One region of the Alicyclobacillus sp. SO9 genome, then DNA from elsewhere that is predicted to be linked to it. Evidence: riboswitches for the same ligand, from Rfam matches in the RefSeq annotation. Region 1 holds a riboswitch; the other holds the start of a gene.

Region 1 (6,554 bases):
CATCAATGGTTCCCACCACAAGAGCGGTTCCATACTGCATCGCCAATCGAGCAAAACGGAAAAAGCGGGCCTCACCGTCCTCTAAATTGGTGGAATTGAGAATACTCTTGCCCTGTGCGTACTTTAGTGCCAATTCGGCAACGCTGGCATCTGTAGAATCAATCATCAGAGGCACTTTCACACGTTTTGTGACATGCTGCATAAAGCGCTCCATGTCTCTGGACTCGTCTCTATCCGGGTCTGCTACACAGATATCGATTACTTGAGCACCCGCCTTTACCTGTGCCCGTGCAATCTCCGCGGCTGTGTCGAACTCATCGTCAGCAATCAGTCTGCGAAACTTTCTCGATCCAATCACGTTTGTGCGTTCGCCCACAATCACGGGACGATTATCTTCCTCAAGCACCAATGGTTCCAGACCTGACACGGCTGCTTTACCGAAGTTCACAGGAACCCTTGCTCTTTTGCCCGTCATCGACCTGCGCAGTTTTTCAATGTGTTCAGGAGTGGTGCCACAGCATCCACCAACAAAGTTCAACCAACCGTGATTCGCGAAGTCTTCCAGTTTTGCTGAAAAGCTGTTTGGCGTCTCGTGATAATTTCCTTCCTCATCAGGCATGCCGGCATTGGGATAACAGCTGACTCCACATTCAGCCAGATCGGACAGGGCTCGAACGTGATCGCGCATGAATTCGGGGCCTGTTGCACAATTCAGACCCACTGCCAGAGGTTTTAAGTGAGCTACAGACAAGTAGAAGGCTTCAATGGTTTGCCCTGCCAGAGTGGTTCCCATGGGCTCAATCGTTCCAGAAATGACAACAGGCACTTCTTTGTCCGTCTGTTCAAAAGCAGCTTGAATGCCGACGCTTGCAGCCTTCACATTCAGTAAGTCTTGGGAAGTCTCGAGTACCAGCAGATCCACTCCGCCCTCTATCAATCCCTGTGCCTGCACAGCATAAGCCTGTGCAAGCTCATCAAAGGTCGCACCTCCAGTCACGGACAAACTCTTGGTAGTCGGCCCCATTGCACCTGCCACAAAACGCGGCCACTCAGTGGTTGAATAACGGGCAGCTGCTGCAACAGCCAGTTCTGCCGCTTTACGACTAAGCTCCATAGCTCGGTGCCCCAAACCGTATTCCGCAAGCACCAACGGCGTCGATCCAAAACTGTTGGTCTCAATTACATCAGAGCCGGCGTCTAAGTACTGTTCATGTATGGATTGAATCAGTTCTGGACGGGTCAGGCACAAGTATTCGTTACATCCCTCGTACTGTGCGCCGCCAAAGTCCTCTGCAGAAAGGTCAAATGACTGAATCAGCGTGCCCATTGCACCGTCAAACAACAGAATTCTCTCTTTCATCAAATCAGCCAAACGTGAGTCCATGTAGCAATCCTTTCTCTCTCGGAAAAGCCAGGTTCTGCTTTCTTACAAACGAGCTTAATGTGTCAGCGAGCCATGTGCCCGGACTCACTGAAAACAACTACAGAGAAGTACAGATGCAATAAAAAAAACGCCCCAGGGCGTCTACTTCAATCTAAACGCCCTTATCTCTCGGGAAAGTCTCCCCGCAGGATTTAGCACCTTGTGTACGATCCACCGGTTGCCGGGCTTCATCGGGCCAGTCCCTCTGCCGCTCACGATAAGAGTCAAAACTATTCAATTTCTGCCCATCATCTCGTGGGAGAGTTCTTGCCCAAACATCGAAAGCAGCGGGTACCATGCACACTTTTGTGCATTATACCATCAACATCAAGCTAGTGCCTAGTCGAATTTTGATAATTCTTGCATCATTCGAACGCAGACCTGCTCCTTCTTTGACCGCGCCTTCGCCTCGCCCTTGGTAGGTGTCACTTCATTTCAGTTCCAGTACCTCAGTCTCGTAACCTTCAGTTTCGCTACCCTCAGTTCCCTTACCCCTGTGCATTCCGTGTCTCTCTCCCTGCCGTGTACTACGGTATAGGCGCTGTCAGCGCCGGGGAAGTTTCAGAACTTCACCTGGATAGATGTAATCTGTACCATTAATATGATTTAGATTTAGAATTTGTGCAATAACCACGCGCGGATCACGCTGTGGCACTTTCTGACTGGCCACGGACCACAAAGTATCACCAGACTTTACCCTATATGAAGTGGTTGTTGACTGAGCAGATACCAATCCGTTCCACGCGTAAAGCACCACCAAAACTCCCACGAACCAGAAAACAGACCGTCTTACCCAACTGCTATATGTACCCTTCTGCTGTCTCGCCACTCTGAGACTTCTTCTCACTCCATCTGTTCGTTTTGATTCTCGTCCGCCGGCGTGAAACTCCTCGTGAACCCTTCCTAACCCTGAAACCTTTACTGCCAACACCTTTTTTCCTTTCTTCCACGTTCCATGACTTGTTTGACCATTGTAAGGAACACAGGTTACTGCCATATATATCATCCTCCTAATAGAAGTAGCTGTGTCTTCTGGTTAGATGCGAACACACGTTCTCTATACCGAAAGATATCATACGAACATATGTTCTGTCAAACGGCCGCAAGTTGATAAAGAGGAGAACACAGGTTCCGAACATACGTTTGCATCCTTGGCGACTTTTGTGCTAGATTAGAAGGGAATTAAGTGAGACAGGAGGATGATTATGGGCCGTTTAACAGCGAGACAAGCTGCGATTTTGGAATTCATTGAGACGAGTGTCCGACAACATGGATATCCTCCATCCGTAAGGGAGATTGGAGAGGCTGTGGGACTGGCATCGAGTTCCACAGTTCATGGACATCTAGCTCGCCTTGAGGCGAAGGGGTATTTACGCCGTGATCCAACTAAGCCTCGCACAATCGAACTACTCACAGGTGCGGTCTCAAATACGGTCTCCGTGCCGGAATCCCTGCCGACCCATGAGCATGCCGTGATGGCTCCGGTTATTGGTAAAGTGACAGCTGGACAACCTATCACTGCAGTAGAAAACATAGAAGACTACTTTCCCGTGCCGGCGCAAATGGCTAAGGGTTATGAGGTGTTTTTGTTACGTGTTCAGGGAGACAGTATGATTGAAGCGGGTATTTTGAACGGAGACTTCGTCATTGTGCGCAAGCAGGAAACTGCACAGAACGGAGACATTGTAGTCGCAATGACTGAGGAAGATGAAGCAACGATTAAGCGGTTTTTTAGAGAACGCGACCACATTCGACTTCAACCGGAAAACAGCGCATTGGAACCACTAAGGTACCGCAATGTAAAGATCCTCGGACTGGTCATTGGTGTGTTTCGAAGTTTCGATTAGAATTTCTAACACACCAATTCCCTGTCATCTGAAACTGGGTACTCCATGTTTTCTCTGTGTAAAGGAGTCCCAATGTGTACACACATAGTTCAAACCTACAGCCGATTGGACTGCACGATGACGAGCTCTTCGCGCACTCATCCCAACTTCAGCTAGCAATTCTCGCAATGCTTGAGGAAGTACCACAGTTGGGAACTCGTCAACAATTGGTTGTTGAATAATACCGCACTGCTGCCGCTGCTTGTACGCTGAAAACCAATTGCAACGACACTCAGTGTTCGAGTGGTTAAGATTGATGACAAGCTGATTGCCCGCAGCAAGGCCGAAAGACAGTACATCCACACCACAATCACTGCGCTGAGACTATATGCCTTGTCACGACCGATATACCCAGCGACAAAAGAGCCGCCAATGGACAAAACACTACCTAAAGCGAATACAATTGAGACAGGTGTCGGTGTAGGGCAATCGTTACGGATCCAACAGTAGCATCTACGATACAAATATGCGAAAGACGTTCTCTTTCCTTCCAAAGCTTCCGTCCTTCCCTCCACAAATTCTCCATGATTTCTACAGATTACCTCCATATCCCTTATTCAAAAAGGGAGTAGCATTAATTTTGTTTTTATCAAAACTGTGTCATGGGATATTGCTAATGTGCAACCAATTCGGAAACACTAGGGGGAGGGTTGTATGTGGGAGCGAAGAAACACTTATACGAAATTGACTTAATGCGCGCCTTCATCATGCTGGGGGTACTTTCTGTTCATACCATCGTAGCATACATTGGAATGCTGCCTTCGTCGGTGTATGTACCCCACCTGACCCTGGCAGCACTTCTTACCTCTCTGCATTTTACGCGAGAGTCGTTTATGTTCATCACCGGTCTGGTACTGTTTGTAACCTACTATCATCGAGAGTTTCATCCCCTGCAGTTCTGGAAGAAGAGGTTTCTGTTCGTCGCAACTCCATACGTCGTCTGGAACCTAGTCTATATCTTATTCGAAGGCAGCTATACCCACCCATTCAGTTGGTCGCTGTCCTACATCGTCCGTGATTGGATACATTCTCTGCTTGCAGGCAACCAGTTCTTCTTATATTATGTTCTGGTCACTCTGCAACTTTACGTCGTCTTTCCTGCACTGTTGCTGATACTCAGAAAGCTGGAACGTTGGCACCTACAGGTGCTTATCATAAGTTTTGCCACCCAATTGGTACTGATGTATCTGAACAAATACGTCATTACCGGAATCAATGCGAATACACTGCCACCCGTTCTCAAAGAGCTTGATATCTATCGAGCCAAGTTTGTACTTACATACCAGTTTTGGTTCGTAGCGGGAGGCGTTACCGCATGTCACTACCAAAAGCTCCTCGAGTTTGCTCGACATCACACTCGAACCATCTATATTTCCCTGTTTGTCGGCCTCGTCGGCATTTACGGCAACTATTTCTTTGATATCTTTGTGCTGCACCAGTCTATTCAGACAGCCCAAAGTGTGCTGCGTCCAAACATGGTAGTCTACAGCATTATCATCACGCTGTTTATGTGGTATACGGGATTATTGTGGGCCGAGCGGAGACAACGTGCGAATTGGCGGCCATTTAGTCGGTTTGTACAGATTGCAGCCGACGCGTCGTTTGGCATATTTCTGCTGCAACCGTTTAGTCTTTACGTCATGAACGTCATCATCCAGCACTTGCAAGTACCGTTATGGGTCCATTTTGCTACGATTCCATTGTCCATTCTGTTTGTGTACTTCTCGGCAATGTTTATTGCCCATTGGATGGGGAAAATCCCTGTTATTTCGTACTGCGTTGGTCGCAAAGCAGTCATCAAGCGGAAGAACAGCCCTTCGGTATCGGCACAGGTTTCCCAGTGAGGCAGTGCTGCGATTCATGCTCCGTGGCCAATGGAGAGGAAACATACTTCCGGTCCGCGGCGACCTACAGCTATCTTTGAAGTAGCGGGTGTAGAGTGTGCTTTGACATTTTTAACAGAAGAGAGGCAGAATCGAATGAAAGCACAAGTGACACCTCGAGAAGTCAGCCTGGTTTCAAACACCTGGCCCACCCTAATAAAGCCTTATCCGCTCATGATAAGCTTGATGCAGATTGCGATAACTGCCGTCATTATTCTCATATCCACACATCTTTTACCAAAGGGGCCCTTAACCCAATTCGGTGTCGGCTTTTCAGCTTGGGACGGACAACACTATACGGAAATTGCCAAACAAGGCTATGGAAATTTCGTACAAACAGCTTTTTTTCCAATGTACCCTCTGCTCATCAGAGCATTTCATTCCATAACACAAATTTCGTACACGACCAGCGCGACCCTTTTAGCTAATGCAGCCTATGCAGTTTCGACTGTCCTGTTTTATCGCCTAACCAAAGAGTGGTTTTCGAAGGATGTCGCATGGAGGGCATTATGGCTGCTTGCCGTTATCCCTGCAGGACTGTTTTTTAACGTGGATTATACCGAATCCATCACATTACTCTCTCTACTTTCGTTCTTTTACTTTCTACAAAAAGACAAGTGGTACATAGCTATGATCAGCGGTTTTGTCGCAGCAGGAACCCATGACCTCGGTGTATTGCTCACTATTCCTGCCCTGATTCACTGGCGAGTGACCTCTGGGACCCGAAAGCAACTGCTCAGCATCGGTCTCATTCCGTTGAGTTTGCTGTCATACATGTCGTTTCTATTCGTGCACTTTGGCAATCCAATCGCATTCGTATATGCGCAGCAAGCATGGCACCGCATTCCTTTAATACCGGTCATTGATTTATTCCTTGGCTTTGCGGGCTTAAAGTTTTATCCCGTTTCAGTAGCAGATTGGGTTCATAACCTAATGACGATTGTGAACGGACTGTCTCCGTTACTCATGGTAATATCGGGCTGGTGGGTCTGGAAAGAAAAGAGATTTGATTTGGGCCTAAAAGCATTTTATACAATTACACTGCTCTTAGATATTTCTTCTGGTACTGGAAAAACGCCGTTTTCACCATCCATCCTCACCTCATTTGCGAGGTTGGTCGTTGTTCTATTCCCAGCCTACATGGTCCTTGCAGCAAAACTTAAGCATCGAAGGTCCTTTGTCTCTGCGCTTATCGTCATGTTCCTTATCAAAATAACGCTCACTGCTTTGTTTTCTGACGGCTTTAGCATACTCTAAGCGTCGAACCAGGAACGTCTCGAGTCTAGAAGTCTGTCAACCGCAAATTGGGCTGGTTGCCATCTCCGTTAGCCGAGAGACATAAAGAAATGAAAGAGGGTATAT
Region 2 (6,554 bases), 910 kb from region 1:
ACACGAAAATAAGTCTCTAAAGTGTGCAGAGCCGGAATCCCGCCGAGAACACTGGCTTCGCATTCCAATCTCACATTTCGGCTTCTTGCAAGCTCATAAAGAGCCCCGCCTTGGGTTGAAAGCAGTTCCTTATTCGCGGTCACCACATGTTTCCCGTGCTGTAATGCAACGGAGACAGCGTCTTTGGCCGCAGTCTGGCCGCCCATGACTTCGATGATTACGTCAATGTTGTCATCAGTACAAACACGCTTCCAGTCATCACACAACTTAGCTACAGGTACAAAGGACATGCGCGGACGAGTTAAGTCGGCTACAGCTATCTTCTCAATTTCAACGGGCCTCCCAAATACTGCTTCAATCCGCTCACGATTTTGCTGCAAAACTCGGACGACACCGGTTCCGACAACGCCGCAGCCCAATAATCCAATTCGAATTGGCTTCACGATTTCTCTCCTTTGTCTAGCGTCGTACTTTTTCGTCACTTTCCGCTACTTGACTGCCTTGTCGAGGGCCTGTTGTAAATCCGCCAGGATATCGGCAGATGTTTCAATTCCCACGGACAAACGAATCATGTTTGGAGCAACGCCAGAAGCTTTCTGTTCCTCTTCGGATAGCTGCTGATGCGTTGTGCTCGCTGGGTGAATCACCAGACTCTTGGCATCTCCTACATTCGCCAGATTCTTAATGAGCTCGAGGCTGTCGATAAACGCAGCCCTTGCCTCAACCCCGCCTCTGATACCGAATGTCAGAATTGCTCCTTGTCCTTTTGGCAGGTACTCCTGTGCCAGAGTATAGCTCGAACTACTGGCCAGTCCTGGATACCGAACCCATTCAACTGCCGCATGTGCCTCCAAAAATTCTGCAGCTCGAAGACCGTTTTCGGAGTGACGTTCCATCCGCAGTGCCAGTGTTTCCAGTCCCTGCAGCAACAGGAAGGTGTTAAACGGACTAATCGCCGGCCCGAGGTCTCTCAGCAACTGTACCCTCGCTTTCGTAATAAACGCAGGCGCCCCCACATCACGAACATAGGAGACACCGTGGTAACTTTCGTCCGGTTCGGTCAGCCCAGGAAAACGTCCGTTGTCCCAGTCGAACTTGCCAGAATCCACGATGACACCGCCAATACTCGTTCCGTGTCCGCCAATAAATTTGGTTGCAGAGTGGATAACAATATCTGCTCCATAATGAAAAGGTTGGCACAGATACGGAGTAGCAAAGGTATTGTCCACAAACAGCGGCACACCATGGCTGTGAGCAACTTTAGAGAGCCCTTTGAAGTCTGCCACATCAATACTGGGGTTGCCTATTGTTTCTGTGTAGACCAGCTTTGTGTTGGGTTGAATGGCCGCTTCTACTTCTTCCAAATTCCCAGCGTTGACAAACGTCACGTCAATCCCGAGTCTGCGCAACGTTACATTGAACAGGTTGTATGTGCCACCGTAAAGGTTTGAGGAACTGACAATGTGATGACCCGCCTCTGCAATGTTCAGAATGGAGAGGGTAATGGCAGCTTGACCGGAAGATACAGCCAGGGCGCCAACACCGTCCTCCAAGGCGGCAATTCGTTTCTCAAAGACATCCTGCGTGGGATTCATAATTCTGGTATAGATATTCCCTTCCTGCTTCAGGGCAAACAAGTCTGCAGCGTGCTGCGTATCCTCAAATTGATAGGACGTTGTCTGATAGATAGGCACAGCCACTGCATTTGTTGCAGCATCGTAGTTAAATCCTGCATGTAATGCATTTGTTTCAAATCCCCGCTTTGTTTCTCCCATATTCCATCTCTCCTCTTCCAAAACTCTGTTGGTCCCGCATTTTTGTTCAAATGCCAGCCACATTCGATTTTGAGCGGATAACACGCACAAGTACGCAAAAAACCGCTCCGAGAGGGAGCGGCTATAAAACCCAACTCGCCTCTCTCATCTCTCAAGACATTAACGTCCTGCAGGATTTAGCACCTCTCCATACAGTGATGTATGGTGGTTGCCGGGCTTCATCGGGCCAGTCCCTCCGCCGCTCTGGATAAGAGTTGCCAGTAACTATTCAATTGAATTCCTAACACTATAGCATCGTTCTTTTTGTACTGTCAATAGAAATGGTCATGATAACCAGAGAGATTTATGCTGCACTATCACTCCTGTTACTTGTTTGCATCTTCCATTTGTCTCAGTTCAATTCTCCGAATTTTACCGCTGGTCGTCTTCGGCAGCGAGTCGACAAAAACTACTGAACGCGGGTACTTGTAGGGAGCCGTAGTCGTCTTCACATGATTTTGAAGTTCTTCAACAAGATTGGGGTCTTTTGCATCGTCTGCATCACGCAGAATGACATAGGCTTTTACGATGTGCCCCCGCTCTGAATCCGGACTGGCAACTACCGCACACTCTGCCACTTTGGGGTGCTTTACAAGCGCGTCTTCGACCTCAAAAGGTCTAATCGTATATCCAGACGAGATAATAATGTCGTCAGAGCGCCCTTCAAACCAAAAGTAGCCGTCATCATCCCTTCTGCCTTTGTCCCCCGTAATGTACCATTCTCCAATGAACGCTTTCTGTGTCCGCGCTTCGTCTTCAAGATAGCCTTTAAACAAAGCCGGAAATGACTTGTGAACAGCAATGTGTCCAATTTCTCCTACATCTGCTTCCGTACCGTCATCCCGTACGATACTGACTCTGGTGCCTGGGAACGGTGTCCCCATCGATCCCGGTCTTGCTTCCATGTCTCGCAAGGTACCAACCAGCAGACTGTTTTCAGTCTGACCGTAGCCGTCTCGGACTGTAACGTCAAATTCTCGACGGAAGGTATCAATCACTTCACGGTTGAGCGGCTCCCCGGCAGAAACAGCGGAGCGAAGAGACAAGCTGTACGCACTTAAGTCCTTTACTTTTGCCATCAAACGGTATTCAGTCGGTGTAGCACACAACAGGGAGACCCCGTTGTCCTGCATCAGCGTCAAATACGTTTCCGGTTTAAACCGTCCTTGGTATACAAAAGCAGTGGCACCATTGCCGAGAATGGATACGAACGGACTCCAAATCCACTTGGCCCAGCCAGGTCCCGCCGTAGCCCATGCAACATCGTCGGGAACCGCGTCAAACCAGTAGGTACCGGCAACAGCCAGGTGTTCGCGTGGCCATGCGTAGCTGTGGACCACACCTTTTGGACCTCCGGTTGTACCGCTGGTATAAGACAAGATTGCAATGTCCTCATCCTTGGTTTCCACTAATACGTCCTCTGTCGATTGATTGTCACTGAGACGAAAAAGCGGCTCCCATCCGTCTACTTCACCGCCTGATGTATAAAACTTTTCGAGACTTGGACATTCCTGACGAATCTTATCCACCTGTTCGGTCAAGGTATGGTCTGCAATGACGACGTTTGCCTGCGCATGGTTGACCCGGTAGCGAATGTCTCCGCCGCGCAGCATCTCAGAACCTGGCATAACCGTCGCACCAATCTTCCACAGTGACAAGTAGACAATATAGGGATTTATGCCCCGCGGAAGCAGTACGATAACACGGCTGCCTTTTTGAATACCATCCGCCATCAGACCTCTGGCCAGTCGATTTGTCTCATGCCGCAATTGTAAGTACGTTAGTTCCGATTTGTTTCCTTGTTCGTCCACACAAAGGACGGCCCGCTTGTCCGGCGTTGAATGAGAAATTTTATCCACTTCAGCCGCGAAATTGTATCCCACTAAGATTCCCCCTTGAGCAAATGTAAAAGTGCAACCTGTCTTCTATATGTCACTTATCATAACATGGTATGAAACATTCAGAGAATACAATGACAAATTAGTATTGAGAAAAATCCGACATTTTGGGTCAACCGACAACGAGGGAGTCGGACAGCGGTTGCCAAACCGTGTCTGCAACTCCCTCAAATCAGCATTCGTCTCAATTCCTCGTCTGATATTCGCTGCTACGTCAACTCGCGAATGGCTTCCTTTGTGAGTGACTTGTATACTACATCGTCCATTGGCGGATTATGCAGGCCCGCTCTAACATCCCGATACAACCGTTCCAAAGTCATATCTTTCCACAAGCTCCGCGCACCAACCACGCGCATGGCAAGGTCCACGACTTCCATAGCAGCGTTGGTTGTAAACGTCTTAACTGCGCCGAATTGCGGGCGAAGGCTGCGGCGCTCTGCTTCTCCTGCATCATCCCAACGACTGGCCAAATCGTACATCAAGGTTCTGGCAGAAAGCAGTTTCAGTTCCATGGCGCCAAGTTTAGATTGAATGTGGTCGACCTCGGAAATCGGGTGAGGTAGACTGTTCGGCTGGTAACTAGCCGCATATCTCACAGCAATATCCCGTGCATTTAGGGCTACGCCCATGTAGCACGCGGGAACATGCAACAGCCATCCGCCGCCGTCTTGGTTGCGTTTTTTCGGCTCTCCGGCTTCCAATGTGGATATTAGGTAGTCGTCCGGTACAAAGACCTCTTCCATGACAATATCGTGACTCCCGGTTGCGCGCATACCCAGTACATTCCAGGTTTCAACAATTCGGATGTCCTTCTTTGTCAGCAGAAACTCGCCGATACCCGTCTCCCCTTCAAGACCGGCTGTTACCAAAATCCAGTCCAAAGCTGGGCTCAGTGTACTGAAGGTCTTGCGGCCGTTGATGATGTATCCTCCATCCACCTTGCGAGCAGTGGTCTGAGGGCGCCCCCCTCTGCTCGGACTCCCGGTTGCGGGTTCAGAAGCACAACTGTTAATCAGAGCTCCCTTCTCCACAACACTCCTCGCCACTTCCGCAAAAATTTCTTCAGGAAAAGCAAGGCTGGCTCGCAGATTCAGCATCATTCCCATGTGCCAGCCCATCGCAAGGGCGGTCGAACCATCCCCTCGGGCAAGCTGCTCCTGGTGTAACAGCATTTCATAGAGGCTAATCTCCTTGCCCCCGTATTTTCGCGGTGTAGTCCAACTGACATAGCCAATTTCTCGCAACCGGTTGATGTGCTCATGAGGAAATGTACCTGCCTCATCATACTGCGGTGCCGTTTTGCTGAATTCTGTTGCAACCTGCTGAATCAATCCATGACGGTCTTGTTCTTCCCGATTTCGAACAAACCACTGGTCTCCCGGCATCAAATCCCCCCATTGCGATTAGTAGACGTCCGCAGCACAGCGCCTCAAGATGCGGGTATGGAAACTCAAACGTTGGCTGCTAATTTTGACAAGAAGTCGTCGAGAAAGTCTTTCACTTCTTGCTTTGACTTGCGTTTTCCGTTAACAAATCGACTGACGACTTGACCGTCCTTGTATGCCAAAAAGCTGGGAATTCCCATGATGTCTAGTGTTTCGCAAAGGTCTCCGTACTCATCTCGGTCAATCCAGTACATCTGCAGTTTACCTTCATATTCCTGCTTTACATCATCAATGAACGTCTTCAAAAAGGTACAGTCCGGACACCAACCCGCCGTAAAGACCATTACGGTCGGAGTCTCATCACGTACCAACGTAAAATACTCTTCCAAGGATTGAACAAATTCCATCGTACAGACCTCCTAGAATATGTTTATCTGCAAACTTACCACCTAACGTAACCAAAACGCCCATCCGCTGATTCTCCGGATGAGCGCACTGACAACTGCATTTACAACCTCTACGGCTCATCACAACCACTGCAATGGGCCGCTTTTAAACCAACTTAGAGTCCATACAGTGCTGAAAACTTGTTTTTCAAATAGTCTACCAGATGCTGCGAATCAAGAGGTTTGCCTGTAGCTCCCTCAACCAGTTCTGACGGCGTTCGCAACTTTCCGTAACGATGAATTTTATCATGCAGCCAAGTCCTGATGTTTGTCAATTCCCCGTGTCGGACTTCGTCCATATAATTTGGATTATCTCGTTCCATGGCCCACGCAAACTGAGCAGCGTAGATGTTTCCTAGTGCATATGTAGGGAAGTATCCGAACTCCCCGCCTGACCAGTGAACATCCTGAAGAACTCCTTCACCGTCATTCTTTGGTTCCAATCCGATGTAATCCTTCATCTTTTGCCGCCATAACTCCGGCAGGTCCTTCACCTCTACGCTGCCGTTGACAAGCTCTTTTTCGATTTCGTAGCGAACCATGATGTGTAGATTATACGTCAGCTCGTCTGCTTCAATTCGAATTAAAGACGGCTTTACGACATTGACACCGCGATAAAAGTCTTCCAGTGAAATATCCGCAAATTGACTTGGAAACAATTCCAGGACTGACTTATAATTGTACTCCCAGAATGCCCGTGAGCGGCCAATCATGTTTTCCCAGAACCGCGATTGAGATTCGTGAATACCGTTGCTGACCCCGCCACACAGCGGCGTTCCTATCAAATCCGGCGAAATGCCCTGCTCGTACAATGCGTGCCCACCTTCGTGAATTGTGCTAAAGAGCGCACTGCGCATATCGGTCAGCAGATATTTGGTCGTCACACGAGTGTCATAGCGGTTTAATGCCGTCATAAACGGATGCACAGTTGAATCAATTCGGCCTGCACGGAAATCGTATCCCATCTGCTCCAGCATTCGAATGGAAAGCTGCCTTTGTACTTGCGGGTCA

Evidence for each region. A riboswitch is a leader RNA that binds a small molecule or an ion and turns the genes downstream of it on or off. The one in region 1 is predicted to bind S-adenosylmethionine.
Region 2: another riboswitch for S-adenosylmethionine. It lies ahead of GI364_RS07250 (O-acetylhomoserine aminocarboxypropyltransferase/cysteine synthase family protein); the one in region 1 lies ahead of metH (methionine synthase).

What each region holds. Positions count from the first base shown of each region.
Region 1 is NZ_CP066339.1:2,523,529-2,530,082, reverse strand. Features, by position in the region: gene metH (methionine synthase) at 1-1,384, opposite strand, end outside; SAM riboswitch class I at 1,543-1,647, opposite strand; gene GI364_RS11625 (LysM peptidoglycan-binding domain-containing protein) at 1,968-2,420, opposite strand; gene lexA (transcriptional repressor LexA) at 2,623-3,270, shown strand; gene GI364_RS11615 (hypothetical protein) at 3,345-3,491, shown strand; gene GI364_RS11610 (acyltransferase) at 3,966-5,153, shown strand; gene GI364_RS11605 (glycosyltransferase family protein) at 5,289-6,449, shown strand.
Region 2 is NZ_CP066339.1:1,611,300-1,617,853, reverse strand. Features, by position in the region: gene GI364_RS07255 (homoserine dehydrogenase) at 1-443, opposite strand, end outside; gene GI364_RS07250 (O-acetylhomoserine aminocarboxypropyltransferase/cysteine synthase family protein) at 489-1,775, opposite strand; SAM riboswitch class I at 1,917-2,029, opposite strand; gene GI364_RS07245 (acetate--CoA ligase) at 2,141-3,697, opposite strand; gene GI364_RS07240 (acyl-CoA dehydrogenase family protein) at 3,922-5,097, opposite strand; gene GI364_RS07235 (thioredoxin family protein) at 5,163-5,504, opposite strand; gene GI364_RS07230 (carboxypeptidase M32) at 5,660-6,554, opposite strand, start outside.